One region of the Lysinibacillus sp. FSL K6-0102 genome, then DNA from elsewhere that is predicted to be linked to it. Evidence: a T-box and tRNA genes for the amino acid it is inferred to sense, from the RefSeq annotation. Region 1 holds a T-box; the other holds one or more tRNA genes.
The links. The T-box of region 1 lies ahead of alaS (alanine--tRNA ligase). A T-box ahead of a tRNA ligase gene usually reads a tRNA of that ligase, here a tRNA-Ala.
Positions count from the first base shown of each region.

Region 2: it encodes a tRNA-Ala, which carries the amino acid that the T-box ahead of alaS (alanine--tRNA ligase) is inferred to sense. The anticodon was not compared.

Region 1 covers NZ_JBBOPH010000001.1:3,340,650-3,349,663, forward strand. The annotation lists gene NYE73_RS17035 (peptidase U32 family protein) at 1-797, opposite strand, end outside; gene NYE73_RS17040 (O-methyltransferase) at 803-1,435, opposite strand; gene mltG (endolytic transglycosylase MltG) at 1,722-2,849, opposite strand; gene NYE73_RS17050 (DUF1292 domain-containing protein) at 2,999-3,526, opposite strand; gene NYE73_RS17055 (DUF1292 domain-containing protein) at 3,869-4,177, opposite strand; gene ruvX (Holliday junction resolvase RuvX) at 4,196-4,612, opposite strand; gene NYE73_RS17065 (IreB family regulatory phosphoprotein) at 4,615-4,881, opposite strand; gene alaS (alanine--tRNA ligase) at 4,970-7,630, opposite strand; T-box leader at 7,718-7,933, opposite strand; gene corA (magnesium/cobalt transporter CorA) at 8,002-8,967, opposite strand.
Region 2 covers NZ_JBBOPH010000001.1:113,728-122,741, reverse strand. The annotation lists rRNA gene NYE73_RS00640 (23S ribosomal RNA) at 1-847, opposite strand, end outside; tRNA gene NYE73_RS00635 (tRNA-Ala) at 938-1,013, opposite strand; tRNA gene NYE73_RS00630 (tRNA-Ile) at 1,026-1,102, opposite strand; rRNA gene NYE73_RS00625 (16S ribosomal RNA) at 1,197-2,748, opposite strand; tRNA gene NYE73_RS00620 (tRNA-Ala) at 2,891-2,966, opposite strand; tRNA gene NYE73_RS00615 (tRNA-Pro) at 2,987-3,063, opposite strand; tRNA gene NYE73_RS00610 (tRNA-Arg) at 3,073-3,149, opposite strand; tRNA gene NYE73_RS00605 (tRNA-Leu) at 3,158-3,246, opposite strand; tRNA gene NYE73_RS00600 (tRNA-Gly) at 3,252-3,326, opposite strand; tRNA gene NYE73_RS00595 (tRNA-Leu) at 3,364-3,448, opposite strand; tRNA gene NYE73_RS00590 (tRNA-Lys) at 3,466-3,541, opposite strand; tRNA gene NYE73_RS00585 (tRNA-Thr) at 3,549-3,624, opposite strand; tRNA gene NYE73_RS00580 (tRNA-Val) at 3,628-3,703, opposite strand; rRNA gene rrf (5S ribosomal RNA) at 3,714-3,829, opposite strand; rRNA gene NYE73_RS00570 (23S ribosomal RNA) at 3,946-6,873, opposite strand; rRNA gene NYE73_RS00565 (16S ribosomal RNA) at 7,056-8,607, opposite strand.

The DNA of each region.
Region 1 (9,014 bases):
GCTTTTCGATAAGCTTCTGTTACCGCGACTACATAGTCTGGCGTTTGAAGTACACCTTCAATTTTCAGAGCATCGATGCCACCTTCAAATAATTCGCCTAGTTCATCAATAATACACATATCATTTGGACTGAAAATATGTGTACCATTTACATCTTCATATATTGGATATTTATTATTTCGTTCATCATCATGTAGGAACATATTACGATTTTCCTGGCGATTTTCAATAGCCATTACTTTATCTTGATATAAGAAATAATGGCCAAGTAATGGACGTTTTGATTGGAACATACATGTCATGCCATGTACTTGTACTTCAATTTCCATTTCGGTATTTTCTTTAATTTCTAATACTTCATCAAGAGAAAGCTCACGCGCTAACACGGCACGCGTTGCACCACGTTTCCCCCAGTAATTAGCCGTAAACCAGTTTGTAGCTGTCGTTTCTGGATTCCAATGTAACGGAATCGTAACACCTTGCTCTCTACGAATAATGAGAACCGCTGGATCACCGTAGATTAAACGGTCCACACCGATACGTTGCATTTCATTTAAATAATCAGCAAGTGCCTCTAGCTTCTCATTATGGAAAAGTGCATTGACTGCAACATATACCTTTTTACCCGCTTCATGAATAAGCTTTGTCGCTTCTTCTACTTCTTCAACGGAGAACTCTCCTGCTAGACGTAGACCAAATTGTTGTTCACCAATAACAAAAGCATCTGCTCCAGCGACTAAAAGTGCTTTTATATGTTCTAATGATTGTGGTGTCACAAGCAATTCTGGTTTTTTCATAGTAGTCACCTCTTCAAACATAGTAATAAACCATCACCGACTGGTAAAAAAGCACTTGTATAATCTGGGTGCTGCATAATCCAATCCGTGAAGTTTTTTAAATTGCGAATCATTGTTCGCTTACGACGTGGAACATCCTTCAACTCTAAATCAGACAAACCATGCATGTACATATTATCGATATACAATACCCCACCTGATTTTACTAAAGGTGCATATTTTTCAAAAAAGCGTTGGTATTGTCCCTTCGCAGCATCAATAAAGACCGCATCGAATGTTGTGTTAATGGCCTCGTCATCCACTTCTAAAGCGTCACCCTCAATGACCGTAATTCGATCGGATACAGTCGACCGTTTAATATAGGCTTTTGCCCTTGCTACACGATCTTGATCACGTTCAATTGTAACAATTTGGACATAAGGCAATGCCTCTGCCATACGAATAGCAGAGTAACCAATTGCTGTACCTATCTCTAAAATTTTTGACGGATTTTGAATACGCAACAGTTGATTTAATGCATCAATACCTGCCAGCTGCATGATCGGTACGTGATGCTCCTCCGCAAATGCTTCCATTTCTAAAAGCAATTCATTACGTGGCTGTATAAATGATTGTATATATGCATCTGATAATTCCATTGTTTCCACCCTCATTTAAAAGGCAACGAGCGTTTGCCGTTGTCTGTACTTCATCATTTATCAACAAAAAGAAAAAGACCAAACGTGATGTCTTGGTACTTTGCCATACAAAAATGAGCAATTGCTTCGATATGCTCAAACAATTGCCACCACGCATATTTGTCCCGCATAAATGAACGGATTGATCAAAAATCACACTTTATAATAGCATGAAAATAGAAGGAAAGCTATTTTTCTTTCCTTCTATCCATCTGTTTGCTATACGATTTTTGTTCTTCCTATATGTTTACTCTTCTTTTCGTAAATATTTTTCTACCTTCTGCAAATGCTCATCATAGGTTTTTGAGAAGTGGTTGACACCCTCTTTATCTGCTAGGAAGTAGAAATAATCTGTTTGACTTGGATTTAATGATGCCTCAATCGAAGTTTTACCTGCACCTGCTATTGGACCAGGTGGTAGACCTTTATTTTTGTAAGTGTTATAGGCATTATCCACTTCTAAATCTTCATATAGAACACGATCCTTGTGATCACCCAGTGCATAGAGCACGGTTGGGTCTGTTTGGAGTGGCATCCCTTCATTGATTCGATTATAGAAGACACTTGCAATAGTCTCTCGATCCGTTTGAGCAGTCGCTTCTTCTTCCAATAATGACGCAAATGTTAACAGCTGATGTACGGACATTTGTTTTTCAGCTAATACATCACTATAGTTCTTCACTACATTGTTCATGGCTGCTATCATCTCTTCTACAATCGCTTGTAAAGATGGTTTTTCTTCATAATAAGAATACGTAGCTGGATATAAATAGCCCTCTAAGTCATAGCGAATATTGTCAGCTAAAACAGCCTCTGTAACTAGCTCAGGATAATTAGCCATCATTTGCTGAACAAATGTGTCACTCGTCACAAGATCCATAAATTCTTTTTGTGTGTACGGTGTTTTCTTTTCAATCACTTTCCCAATTTGTTCAAGTGTTAAGCCTTCTGGGACTGTCATCGTAAAGACAGGCTTACGATATACCTTCCCTGTTTTCAAGCTTTCAATGAGTTCATCAAATGTCATTGCCTGTGTTAAATCATAATTTCCCGCTTGAAATTGTGATTCATTTTTAAATTTTGCATAGTATTTAAAAACACGTGCATCTTTTATGACACCTTTTTTCTCTAGTAGTGTTGAAATGGAGGACAAACTAGAGCCAATTGGTACTTCTACTGCAATTGTTTTCGTTGCATTAGGGTCTAATGGTTTTAAAGCACCTTTTACATAATTGTACCCAAATAAACCAACAACTCCAATTATTAGTACGAAAACAATGGCAATAATTGCGACGATTTTTCTCACCATTTTTACCTCAGATTTTCTTTCTTGCATTTTTGAAAACATTTCTTGTTTTTTTGAACCGTTATCCACGGGTTTCCCCCCTATCACTATTCAATATCATACTAGAAATCAACTTTCACGACAAACAGAAATCGACAATTCAGTAGAAATTACATATGTAAAAAATCTGCCAACAACTTTCGTTAGCAGATTTTTGAGGATTCTAGAAATAGTTTATCCTATAAAGTGTTTAATACTTCTTCTACAAATTCCCATTCTTCATCTGACTCAATCGGGTATAACTCTTCAATCTGGCCTTCATTTCCAGCTATATATTGGGCTGCAAAAATATCACGCTCATCAATCGGTTCATCTGTTGCTGGCACATATAATACATACGATTTACCGAATTGCTCAGATGAAAATGTATGAATGACTTCGCACACTTGATCTTTTCCTTCTTCGTCTGTCACAGTAATTAGCTGTGGTTCTTCTTCAAATTCATCAAGTAATGTTAACACCACTTCATTAATCATTTCCCATTCGGCATCTGTTTCAACAGGCTGTAAATTTGTCATCTCACCTGTATTGTCATCATAATCAAAAGTCATCGCAGAAAGGTCTCCTGGAATTTCTTGACCGGTTTCATCTAGAAGGGAAAATAACACATAGGACTTGTCCTCCGCATCAAAGGTAAAGACCACACGACACTGCTGTTCCTTACCATCTTTCCCAATGATCATAAATTCTTGCGTTTCTTCATTCATTCTGTTTCCTCCTTTATGACAATTTGATGTCATTTATTAAATCGTTTTTTTGAGGTTAGACACTTTAGAATAGCTTCTCCTATTTTGAGCAAGTTTTCCCTGCATTTCTTCTCTACCTTTGAGCAGGTTCTCGATGTTTGGAGTGGGGCTTGGAGGTTACACTCTATTTCTAAGCGAATCCACAAACTTTATGAACGTTTCCCAACAATTGTGGATCAAATTCACACATCTACAATGCATTCATTCTTCAATTTAACAATCCTTCTACATTAGAAAAGCTTCAATAAAAAAGGAACAAGGACTGCAAGCTGCGATCCTTGTTCCAAGCTTTGAGTTAGAAGATTAGTCTTCGTTTTCATCCTCTAAAGCGTTTAAAACGTCCTCTACCATATCCCACTCTGCTTCAGTTTCGATTGGTGTTAATTCACCATCTTCACCATTTTCAGATGGTACAAATGAAGATACAAAGATTTCAACTGAGCCATCTTCATCTTCCTCTGCGCCTACCATTGAGTAAAACACATATGATTTGCCAAACTCTGGAGATTCATGAACGTGAATCACTTCACAAAGCTGCTCGTTTCCGTTTTCGTCAATCACTGTAATGTGTTGAACATGTAATTCTTCTTCATGGTTATGCTCGTGTGCCATGCATAGTCACCTCATCAATTAATTTTTGCTATCTAAGTAGCCTTGTAAAATCATCACAGCTGCCATTTTATCAATGACCTGCTTGCGCTTTTTGCGACTCACGTCCGCTTCGATCAGCATACGTTCAGCAGCCATCGTCGTTAAACGTTCATCCCATAATTTGACCGGTAGTGAGAAATGCTCTTCTAATAGCTTTTTATAGTTCTCAGAAGCCTCTCCACGCGGTCCAACCGTATTATTCATGTTTTTTGGAAAACCTACAACAAATTCTGTTATAGTATATTCCTTTACTAGCTCAGCGATACGGTCAATACCGAACTCACCATTAGCTTCATCAATTTTTACGGTTTCAATACCTTGGGCGGTCCAACCAAGGGCATCACTTACAGCAACACCCACAGTTTTTGACCCAACGTCTAATCCCATAATTCTCATTTCTAGTCCTCGTTATTCTTTTTGATATAAAATTTAACAAGCTCCTCTAGAATTTCGTCACGCTCAAGCTTGCGAATTAAATTACGAGCATCCTGATGGCGAGGAATATACGCCGGATCACCAGAAAGTAAGTAACCAACAATCTGATTGATAGGGTTATATCCCTTTTCCTCTAATGAAGAATGAACTTTCAACATTACCTGCTTGACTTCCTGTTCCATTGATTCTTCTGGAAAATTAAATTTCATCGTTTGATCAAATGAACTCATGACCAGCACCTCGCTTTCAGAAATAAGGAGATGTGCAAACAAGCTCATCTCCAATTTCTCTTTATTATAACATGTTTTGGTGAATTAATTAAATGGATTTAACATAATCATACACAGAAAGTAGTGCTTCATCAAGTTTTGATGCATCTTTTGCACCTGCCATCGCCATATCTGGACGACCGCCACCTTTACCACCACATGCTTCCGCAACCATTTTCACAATATTCCCTGCATGGTAATTGCCACCAACTAATTCTTTTGAAACACCAGCACATAACATAATTTTTTCACCATCAACTGCTCCAAGAACAATGACTGCTTTTGGCATTTTTGCTTTCAGGTCATCCATCATTTGACGGAGTTGATTGTTATCCTTCGCTTCCACTTTTGTAGATAGCACTGTCACATCTCCAATTGTTTGAGCGGCATCAACAACTGCCCCTGCCTGTGCATTGGCGATTTTTTGAGATAATGCTTCGTTTTCACGTTGTAATTCTTTGTAGTCTGCTTGTAATGCCTGTACTTTTGTGACAATATCTTTAGCATTTGCTTTTAATAATGTCGCTGCATCATTTAATAATGCTTCTTCTTCTTTTACTGCTTCATAAGCAACTTTTCCTGTAACAGCTTCAATACGACGAGTACCTGCACCGATACCACCTTCTGAAACAATTTTAAAGAAGCCAATTTCAGAAGAGCGTTTAACATGGATACCACCACATAGCTCAATCGAATAATCTCCGATGGATACTACACGTACAACATCTCCATATTTTTCACCGAATAATGCCATAGCACCCATTGCTTTTGCTTCATCAATACCTTTTTCTTCAATAACGACCTCTATATCATCCCACACTTTTTCATTTACAATACGTTCAATTTGCTGTAGTTCTTCTTTTGTAACTTGACCAAAGTGAGAGAAATCAAAACGTAAACGATCAGGTCCTACATATGATCCAGCTTGGTTCACATGATCACCGAGCACATCTTTTAATGCACGTTGCATAATATGTGTTGCCGTATGGTTTTTAATGATTAAATTACGGTCATCACGATTGACCACTGCTTGCACTGCATCTTCCACATGCATTTCCCCAGATTCAACTACTACTGTATGAAGCGGTTGACCATTCGGTGCTTTTTGAACATCTTTTACAACAGCTGTAAAGCTATCATTTGAAATAGTACCACTATCAGCAATTTGACCACCCATTTCAGCGTAGAATGGTGTCTTCGCTAAAATAACCAATGCTTCCTGACCTTCCGAAGCGACTTTCGCAACTTGACCATTGACGATCATTGCAGCGATTTCAGTATTAACACTTAACGTATCATAGCCAACAAATTCACTTGCAACCGTTAAGTTTGCTAATACTTCATTCTGTACTTGCATCGAATCAACATCTTGTCGTGCAGCACGCGCGCGTTCACGTTGCTCTTCCATCGCTGCCTCAAAACCTTCATGATCTACTTTCATGCCTACTTCCTCTGCATATTCTTCCGTTAGCTCGATTGGGAAACCATAAGTATCATATAAACGGAAAGCATCTGCTCCTGGGATGTAATCATGACCAGCTGCTTTTTGAGATTCCACTACTTCATTAAAGATAGCTAAACCACCATCTAATGTTTCATGGAAACGAATTTCTTCATTTTTAATGACACGTTGAATAAATTCGCATTTCTCTGTAACTTCTGGATAGAAGTCTTCCATAATTTTACCCACAGTTGGTACAAGTTCAAACATAAATGGTTTTTCAATACCAATTTGTTTAGCATAGCGAACGGCACGACGTAGTAAGCGACGTAATACATAGCCACGGCCTTCATTTGAAGGCAGGGCACCATCGCCTATAGCAAATGCTACTGTACGGATATGGTCTGCAATCACTTTAAATGGTGTATTAATATCTTCATCTGAGCCAAAGATTTCATTTAAGTCTACTTCGCCAGGTCGTTTATATTTACGATTGGCAAACTCCTCGATTTTTTCAATAATTGGCATAAATAAATCAGTATCAAAGTTTGTTGGTACATTTTGCACGACGGACACAATACGCTCTAAGCCCATACCTGTATCAATATTTTGCTTTGGTAGTGGCGTGTAAGTGCCATCAGGATTATGGTTAAATTGAGAGAACACAAGGTTCCAAATTTCTAGGTAACGCTCATTTTCTCCTCCTGGATACATTTCAGGGTCATTTTCATCTGAGCCGTATTCTACGCCGCGATCATAAAAAATCTCTGAGTTCGGACCAGATGGGCCTTCTCCTATATCCCAGAAGTTCCCTTCTAAACGGATTAAACGTTCTTCTGGAATACCGATTTCCTGATGCCAAACATCATATGCTTCCTGGTCTTCTGGGTGAATCGTGATGGATAATAACGCTGGATCAAAGCCCATCCATTTTTTATCTGTTAAAAACTCCCAAGCATAATGAATTGCTTCTTTTTTAAAGTAGTCACCAATAGAGAAGTTTCCTAACATTTCAAAGAATGTATGGTGTCGAGCTGTTTTCCCAACGTTTTCAATATCGTTGGTACGAATCGATTTTTGTGCATTTGTAATACGTGGATTATCAGGGATAATACGGCCATCAAAATATGGTTTCAAAGTTGCAACACCTGAGTTGATCCAAAGAAGTGATGGATCATTTATTGGCACAAGTGGAGCTGATGGCTCATGATGATGCCCCTTTTCTTTAAAAAATTCCAAATACATACGGCGAATCTCTACTGCTTTCATTGGATAAATTCCTCCTATTTTATATTGTAAAATCACGATACGAATCCTGCGATTTACCGAAGAAAATAAAAAAAGCCCTCATCCCCAAAAAGGGACGAGGACTTGTCATTAGTCTCGCGGTACCACCCTAGTTGTAAGTAAAAACCTTACTTACCTCTTTAGCACTTGTAACGTCAGTGAACGGCAGGGATTAGCTGCACTCTGGAGTAGCTTTCGGCATTTGCTGTTGTGAGGATTTTTTCAGCCTAGAAATCCCTTTCTTGTGCACACACAAATACGTACTTTTTCCATCATCGTTTTTACTTTTTCTATCGAAAATTATAAAAAAAATCTATTGCGCTGTCAATTAGTACTAGTATGACTAACACTAACTAAGCAATCATTTTTTTGAAATATATCCACATACCCCATGTAAAAATAACTAAGAAGGCGCTAATTGCAATAGTTGTATAAGGGGTATCTTGATAAGGTAAAGGTACATTCATTCCAAAAAAACTAGTAATTACTGATAGTGGTAACATAATTGTCGAAATGACCGTTAATAAATTCAGCTTTTCAATGGATTTCCCACTGATAATTGAAAAATACGTATCAAGCGTGCTGTTCACTAAATCGCGATATGTCTCTGTGGAGTCGACAATACGCTCTAGATGGTCATTCAAATCTTTATAGAATGGAATATTTTCTTCTTGAATATCAAATTTCCACTGGCCATTGATTGTAGAAAAAATTCTTCTTTGTGGCATAATGGCCTGACGAATTAAAATAATTGTCCGCTTCAATGCAAGAAATTCCTCTGTCACCACTTTTGGTTGATAATCATAAATTTCTTCTTCTAGTTCATCTATACGTGCGCGAATTCGTTCTAATACTGGGAAGTATTCGTCTGTAATACCGTCAATAATTGTATGCAATAAAAAATCAGTACCCTTTTCCAAATATCTTGGGCTATTGACACAAACATTTTCCATTTTTCCTAGCCATTGCAACTTTTGCTTATGCACTGTCACAATATAGTTTGGTCCCATAAAAATATTTAACTCAACGGTTGTAATTTCATTGTTACTTTTCTCATTATAAATTGGTGCATGGAGCACAAAAAATTTATAATCACCATAACTATCCATTTTTGGACGTGAGCCTTCATGTAAGCAATCTTCAACTGCTAGTGGATGAAAGCCAAATACATCAGCTATATTATTCAATTCATTATAACTATAGTCATATAAATCTACCCATAATAAATCTTCGTTATGAATAGGGAGTTGTAAATCAATCATATTGAAATCATGTTGGACTGTCTTACTGCTGCTATTATAATAGTGGATTTTAATCATTGCATTTCACCTCGTGTTTGTTATTGAGGGAAACAAAAGGTCATCCT
Region 2 (9,014 bases), 3.2 Mb from region 1:
TCCAAGTTCGATTGGAATTTCTCCGCTACCCACACCTCATCCCCGCACTTTTCAACGTGCGTGGGTTCGGGCCTCCAGTAAGTGTTACCTCACCTTCACCCTGGACATGGGTAGATCACCTGGTTTCGGGTCTACGACCACGTACTATTTCGCCCTATTCAGACTCGCTTTCGCTGCGGCTCCGCCTTCTAAAGCTTAACCTTGCACGTAATCGTAACTCGCCGGTTCATTCTACAAAAGGCACGCTATCACCCATTAACGGGCTCTAACTACTTGTAGGCACACGGTTTCAGGATCTCTTTCACTCCCCTTCCGGGGTGCTTTTCACCTTTCCCTCACGGTACTGGTTCACTATCGGTCACTAGGTAGTATTTAGCCTTGGGAGATGGTCCTCCCGGATTCCGACGGAATTTCACGTGTTCCGCCGTACTCAGGATCCACTCAGGAGAGAACGAACTTTCGACTACAGGGCTTTTACCTGCTCTGGCGGACCTTTCCAAGTCGCTTCATCTAACTCGCTCTTTTGTAACTCCGTATAGAGTGTCCTACAACCCCAAGAGGCAAGCCTCTTGGTTTGGGCTCTTCCCGTTTCGCTCGCCGCTACTCAGGGAATCGATTTTTCTTTCTCTTCCTCCAGGTACTTAGATGTTTCAGTTCCCTGGGTCTGCCTTCAAGACGCTATGTATTCACGTCAAGATACTACGCGATTAAACGTAGTGGGTTCCCCCATTCGGAAATCTCCGGATCAAAGCTCACTTACAGCTCCCCGAAGCATATCGGTGTTAGTGCCGTCCTTCTTCGGCTCCTAGTGCCAAGGCATTCGCCGTGCGCCCTTAATAACTTAACCAAGTTATTAAGCCTATAAAAAACTTAAAAAAATAAATGTGTTTGTTACAATTTCAATGTCGTTTTATCCAGTTTTCAAAGAACAAAAAAATGGTGGAGCCTAGCGGGATCGAACCGCTGACCTCCTGCGTGCAAGGCAGGCGCTCTCCCAGCTGAGCTAAGGCCCCAAGAGGTATATATGGTGGGCCTAAATGGACTCGAACCATCGACCTCACGCTTATCAGGCGTGCGCTCTAACCAGCTGAGCTATAGGCCCTCTTGGAAGTTTTATTAAATTTCATAAACCTTCAAAACTGAACGCAAAACGTAATCTTACAAACCCAAGGTTTGTATTCCGAAATAATCCTTAGAAAGGAGGTGATCCAGCCGCACCTTCCGATACGGCTACCTTGTTACGACTTCACCCCAATCATCTATCCCACCTTCGGCGGCTGGCTCCAAAAGGTTACCTCACCGACTTCGGGTGTTACAAACTCTCGTGGTGTGACGGGCGGTGTGTACAAGGCCCGGGAACGTATTCACCGCGGCATGCTGATCCGCGATTACTAGCGATTCCGGCTTCATGTAGGCGAGTTGCAGCCTACAATCCGAACTGAGAACGACTTTATCGGATTAGCTCCCTCTCGCGAGTTGGCAACCGTTTGTATCGTCCATTGTAGCACGTGTGTAGCCCAGGTCATAAGGGGCATGATGATTTGACGTCATCCCCACCTTCCTCCGGTTTGTCACCGGCAGTCACCTTAGAGTGCCCAACTAAATGATGGCAACTAAGATCAAGGGTTGCGCTCGTTGCGGGACTTAACCCAACATCTCACGACACGAGCTGACGACAACCATGCACCACCTGTCACCGTTGCCCCCGAAGGGGAAACTATATCTCTACAGTGGTCAACGGGATGTCAAGACCTGGTAAGGTTCTTCGCGTTGCTTCGAATTAAACCACATGCTCCACCGCTTGTGCGGGCCCCCGTCAATTCCTTTGAGTTTCAGTCTTGCGACCGTACTCCCCAGGCGGAGTGCTTAATGCGTTAGCTGCAGCACTAAGGGGCGGAAACCCCCTAACACTTAGCACTCATCGTTTACGGCGTGGACTACCAGGGTATCTAATCCTGTTTGCTCCCCACGCTTTCGCGCCTCAGCGTCAGTTACAGACCAGAAAGTCGCCTTCGCCACTGGTGTTCCTCCAAATCTCTACGCATTTCACCGCTACACTTGGAATTCCACTTTCCTCTTCTGCACTCAAGTCCCCCAGTTTCCAATGACCCTCCACGGTTGAGCCGTGGGCTTTCACATCAGACTTAAAGGACCGCCTGCGCGCGCTTTACGCCCAATAATTCCGGACAACGCTTGCCACCTACGTATTACCGCGGCTGCTGGCACGTAGTTAGCCGTGGCTTTCTAATAAGGTACCGTCAAGGTACAGCCAGTTACTACTGTACTTGTTCTTCCCTTACAACAGAGTTTTACGATCCGAAAACCTTCTTCACTCACGCGGCGTTGCTCCATCAGGCTTTCGCCCATTGTGGAAGATTCCCTACTGCTGCCTCCCGTAGGAGTCTGGGCCGTGTCTCAGTCCCAGTGTGGCCGATCACCCTCTCAGGTCGGCTACGCATCGTCGCCTTGGTGAGCCGTTACCTCACCAACTAGCTAATGCGCCGCGGGCCCATCCTATAGCGACAGCCGAAACCGTCTTTCAGTCTTTCACCATGAAGCAAAAGAGATTATTCGGTATTAGCCCCGGTTTCCCGGAGTTATCCCAAACTATAGGGTAGGTTGCCCACGTGTTACTCACCCGTCCGCCGCTAACGTCAAAGGAGCAAGCTCCTTTTCTGTTCGCTCGACTTGCATGTATTAGGCACGCCGCCAGCGTTCGTCCTGAGCCAGGATCAAACTCTCCATAAAAGAAATTTGATTAGCTCAAATTGTTTTGCTGGCATCATGTTTGATGTCCAAAATTATGTTTCGTTCACTAGCAAAACTAGCTACTTAAAACTTTATTGATTACGTTTTGCTTGTTCAGTTTTCAAGGTTCATGTAATTGAATTGGTGGAGCCTAGCGGGATCGAACCGCTGACCTCCTGCGTGCAAGGCAGGCGCTCTCCCAGCTGAGCTAAGGCCCCATATTTTTATTTTTAGGAAATGGTCGGGAAGACAGGATTCGAACCTGCGACCCCTTGGTCCCAAACCAAGTGCTCTACCAAGCTGAGCTACTTCCCGTTGTTCTTATGGCGCGCCCGACAGGAGTCGAACCCATAACCTTCTGATCCGTAGTCAGACGCTCTATCCAATTGAGCTACGGGCGCATTTAAAATGGTGCCGAGGACCGGAATCGAACCGGTACGGTAGTCACCTACCGCAGGATTTTAAGTCCTGTGCGTCTGCCAGTTCCGCCACCCCGGCACATTTGGAGCGGAAGACGAGGTTCGAACTCGCGACCCCCACCTTGGCAAGGTGGTGTTCTACCACTGAACTACTTCCGCATGTGCATAAGCTTTTTTTATCTGGCAATGAAAATAATGGTGCGGGTGAAGGGAGTCGAACCCCCACGCCTTGCGGCGCTAGATCCTAAGTCTAGTGCGTCTGCCAATTCCGCCACACCCGCTTATTATTATTTATAAATGGTGAGCCATGAAGGACTCGAACCTTCGACCCTCTGATTAAAAGTCAGATGCTCTACCAACTGAGCTAATGGCTCGAAAAAATGGTGCCGGCTATAGGAATCGAACCCACGACCTACTGATTACAAGTCAGTTGCTCTACCTGCTGAGCTAAACCGGCATATGGTGGAGGATGACGGGCTCGAACCGCCGACCCTCTGCTTGTAAGGCAGATGCTCTCCCAGCTGAGCTAATCCTCCTGGGTATTATGCCTAGCGACGTCCTACTCTCACAGGGGGAAGCCCCCAACTACCATCGGCGCTAAAGAGCTTAACTTCCGTGTTCGGTATGGGAACGGGTGTGACCTCTTTGCCATCATCACTAGACTTATTAAAAGACAAGATTTATTATACCATATTTCAGTATAAATGCAAGCTTTTTTTAAAAGCTTACTTGTTCTTTCAAAACTGGATAAACGGCGCATTGAATGTTTCAAACTTTTTTGGTTAAGTCCTCGATCGATTAGTATTCGTCAGCTCCATGTGTCACCACACTTCCACCTCGAACCTATCTACCTCATCGTCTTTGAGGGATCTTACTTACTTGCGTAATGGGAAATCTCATCTTGAGGGGGGCTTCATGCTTAGATGCTTTCAGCACTTATCCCGTCCACACATAGCTACCCAGCGATGCCTTTGGCAAGACAACTGGTACACCAGCGGTGTGTCCATCCCGGTCCTCTCGTACTAAGGACAGCTCCTCTCAAATTTCCTACGCCCACGACGGATAGGGACCGAACTGTCTCACGACGTTCTGAACCCAGCTCGCGTACCGCTTTAATGGGCGAACAGCCCAACCCTTGGGACCGACTACAGCCCCAGGATGCGATGAGCCGACATCGAGGTGCCAAACCTCCCCGTCGATGTGGACTCTTGGGGGAGATAAGCCTGTTATCCCCGGGGTAGCTTTTATCCGTTGAGCGATGGCCCTTCCATGCGGAACCACCGGATCACTAAGCCCGTCTTTCGACCCTGCTCGACTTGTAGGTCTCGCAGTCAAGCTCCCTTGTGCCTTTACACTCTACGAATGATTTCCAACCATTCTGAGGGAACCTTTGGGCGCCTCCGTTACCTTTTAGGAGGCGACCGCCCCAGTCAAACTGTCCGCCTGACACTGTCTCCTGCCCCGCTAAGGGGCATGGGTTAGAATTTCAATACAACCAGGGTAGTATCCCACCGACGCCTCCTTCGAAGCTGGCGCTCCGAGATCTCTGGCTCCTACCTATCCTGTACAAGTTGTACCAAAATTCAATATCAGGCTACAGTAAAGCTCCACGGGGTCTTTCCGTCCTGTCGCGGGTAACCTGCATCTTCACAGGTACTATAATTTCACCGAGTCTCTCGTTGAGACAGTGCCCAGATCGTTACGCCTTTCGTGCGGGTCGGAACTTACCCGACAAGGAATTTCGCTACCTTAGGACCGTTATAGTTACGGCCGCCGTTTACTGGGGCTTCAATTCGCAGCTTCGCTTGCGCTAACCACTCCTCTTAACCTTCCAGCACCGGGCAGGCGTCAGCCCCTATACGTCACCTTACGGTTTTGCAGAGACCTGTGTTTTTGCTAAACAGTCGCCTGGGCCTATTCACTGCGGCTCTCATGCGCTTGCACGCTCAAGAGCACCCCTTCTCCCGAAGTTACGGGGTCATTTTGCCGAGTTCCTTAACGAGAGTTCTCTCGCACACCTTAGGATTCTCTCCTCGACTACCTGTGTCGGTTTGCGGTACGGGCACCTCTCACCTCGATAGAGGCTTTTCTTGGCAGTGTGAAATCAGGAACTTCGTCCATACGGACTCGCCATCACAGCTCAACGTTACAGTGTGCGGATTTGCCTACACACACGCCTTACTGCTTGGACGCGCACAACCAACGGCGCGCTTACCCTATCCTACTGCGTCCCCCCATTTCTCAAACGGTGAGGAGGTGGTACAGGAATATCAACCTGTTGTCCATCGCCTACGCCTATCGGCCTCGGCTTAGGTCCCGACTAACCCTGAGCGGACGAGCCTTCCTCAGGAAACCTTAGTCATACGGTGGACGGGATTCTCACCCGTCTTTCGCTACTCATACCGGCATTCTCACTTCTAAGCGCTCCACCAGTCCTTCCGATCTGACTTCAACGCACTTAGAACGCTCTCCTACCACTGACATCGTAGATGTCAATCCACAGCTTCGGTGAATCGTTTAGCCCCGATACATTTTCGGCGCAGCGTCACTCGACCAGTGAGCTATTACGCACTCTTTAAATGATGGCTGCTTCTAAGCCAACATCCTGGTTGTCTGTGCAACGCCACATCCTTTTCCACTTAACGATTACTTTGGGACCTTAGCTGGTGGTCTGGGCTGTTTCCCTTTTGACTACGGATCTTATCACTCGCAGTCTGACTCCCGTGTATAAATATCTGGCATTCGGAGTTTGTCTGAATTCGGTAAACCGGGATGGCCCCCTAGTCCAAACAGTGCTCTACCTCCAGTATTCTCATCACGAGGCTAGCCCTAAAGCTATTTCGGAGAGAACCAGCTATCTCCAAGTTCGATTGGAATTTCTCCGCTACCCACACCTCATCCCCGCACTTTTCAACGTGCGTGGGTTCGGGCCTCCAGTAAGTGTTACCTCACCTTCACCCTGGACATGGGTAGATCACCTGGTTTCGGGTCTACGACCACGTACTATTTCGCCCTATTCAGACTCGCTTTCGCTGCGGCTCCGCCTTCTAAAGCTTAACCTTGCACGTAATCGTAACTCGCCGGTTCATTCTACAAAAGGCACGCTATCACCCATTAACGGGCTCTAACTACTTGTAGGCACACGGTTTCAGGATCTCTTTCACTCCCCTTCCGGGGTGCTTTTCACCTTTCCCTCACGGTACTGGTTCACTATCGGTCACTAGGTAGTATTTAGCCTTGGGAGATGGTCCTCCCGGATTCCGACGGAATTTCACGTGTTCCGCCGTACTCAGGATCCACTCAGGAGAGAACGAACTTTCGACTACAGGGCTTTTACCTGCTCTGGCGGACCTTTCCAAGTCGCTTCATCTAACTCGCTCTTTTGTAACTCCGTATAGAGTGTCCTACAACCCCAAGAGGCAAGCCTCTTGGTTTGGGCTCTTCCCGTTTCGCTCGCCGCTACTCAGGGAATCGATTTTTCTTTCTCTTCCTCCAGGTACTTAGATGTTTCAGTTCCCTGGGTCTGCCTTCAAGACGCTATGTATTCACGTCAAGATACTACGCGATTAAACGTAGTGGGTTCCCCCATTCGGAAATCTCCGGATCAAAGCTCACTTACAGCTCCCCGAAGCATATCGGTGTTAGTGCCGTCCTTCTTCGGCTCCTAGTGCCAAGGCATTCGCCGTGCGCCCTTAATAACTTAACCAAGTTATTAAGCCTATAAAAAAACTTAAAAAATAAATGTGTTTGTTACAATTTCAATGTCGTTTTATCCAGTTTTCAAAGAACAAGTTTTGAAGTGTTTCATTCAGATAGAATGAACCTTCAAAACTGAACGCAAAACGTAATCTTACAAACCCAAGGTTTGTATTCCGAAATAATCCTTAGAAAGGAGGTGATCCAGCCGCACCTTCCGATACGGCTACCTTGTTACGACTTCACCCCAATCATCTATCCCACCTTCGGCGGCTGGCTCCAAAAGGTTACCTCACCGACTTCGGGTGTTACAAACTCTCGTGGTGTGACGGGCGGTGTGTACAAGGCCCGGGAACGTATTCACCGCGGCATGCTGATCCGCGATTACTAGCGATTCCGGCTTCATGTAGGCGAGTTGCAGCCTACAATCCGAACTGAGAACGACTTTATCGGATTAGCTCCCTCTCGCGAGTTGGCAACCGTTTGTATCGTCCATTGTAGCACGTGTGTAGCCCAGGTCATAAGGGGCATGATGATTTGACGTCATCCCCACCTTCCTCCGGTTTGTCACCGGCAGTCACCTTAGAGTGCCCAACTAAATGATGGCAACTAAGATCAAGGGTTGCGCTCGTTGCGGGACTTAACCCAACATCTCACGACACGAGCTGACGACAACCATGCACCACCTGTCACCGTTGCCCCCGAAGGGGAAACTATATCTCTACAGTGGTCAACGGGATGTCAAGACCTGGTAAGGTTCTTCGCGTTGCTTCGAATTAAACCACATGCTCCACCGCTTGTGCGGGCCCCCGTCAATTCCTTTGAGTTTCAGTCTTGCGACCGTACTCCCCAGGCGGAGTGCTTAATGCGTTAGCTGCAGCACTAAGGGGCGGAAACCCCCTAACACTTAGCACTCATCGTTTACGGCGTGGACTACCAGGGTATCTAATCCTGTTTGCTCCCCACGCTTTCGCGCCTCAGCGTCAGTTACAGACCAGAAAGTCGCCTTCGCCACTGGTGTTCCTCCAAATCTCTACGCATTTCACCGCTACACTTGGAATTCCACTTTCCTCTTCTGCACTCAAGTCCCCCAGTTTCCAATGACCCTCCACGGTTGAGCCGTGGGCTTTCACATCAGACTTAAAGGACCGCCTGCGCGCGCTTTACGCCCAATAATTCCGGACAACGCTTGCCACCTACGTATTACCGCGGCTGCTGGCACGTAGTTAGCCGTGGCTTTCTAATAAGGTACCGTCAAGGTACAGCCAGTTACTACTGTACTTGTTCTTCCCTTACAACAGAGTTTTACGATCCGAAAACCTTCTTCACTCACGCGGCGTTGCTCCATCAGGCTTTCGCCCATTGTGGAAGATTCCCTACTGCTGCCTCCCGTAGGAGTCTGGGCCGTGTCTCAGTCCCAGTGTGGCCGATCACCCTCTCAGGTCGGCTACGCATCGTCGCCTTGGTGAGCCGTTACCTCACCAACTAGCTAATGCGCCGCGGGCCCATCCTATAGCGACAGCCGAAACCGTCTTTCAGTCTTTTACCATGAAGCAAAAGAGATTATTCGGTATTAGCCCCGGTTTCCCGGAGTTATCCCAAACTATAGGGTAGGTTGCCCACGTGTTACTCACCCGTCCGCCGCTAACGTCAAAGGAGCAAGCTCCTTTTCTGTTCGCTCGACTTGCATGTATTAGGCACGCCGCCAGCGTTCGTCCTGAGCCAGGATCAAACTCTCCATAAAAGAAATTTGATTAGCTCAAATTGTTTTGCTGGCATCATGTTTGATGTCCAAAATTTTTGTTTTGTTAACTAACCGAAGCTAGCTACTTAAAACTTTATTGATTACGTTTTGCTTGTTCAGTTTTCAAGGTTCATTTAGCAACCATCTCTCGACAGCAACTTTTAAATTATAACATTTCTTCACTTCGTTGTCAACACTTTTTTAAAATGTTTTTTCAAATCATCGGAGACAACTTTTAAATTATATTATAATCAATTATTCATGTCAACATCTTTTTTTCAAATTGTTTTTGAAGTTCAATGTTGTTGATTGCATCGTCTTAACGACAAGTAATAATTTATCACGTTAGAAAAAACTTCGCAAGTGTTTTTTGTACAAAATCTAATTTAATTTAACAAACTTGCTTT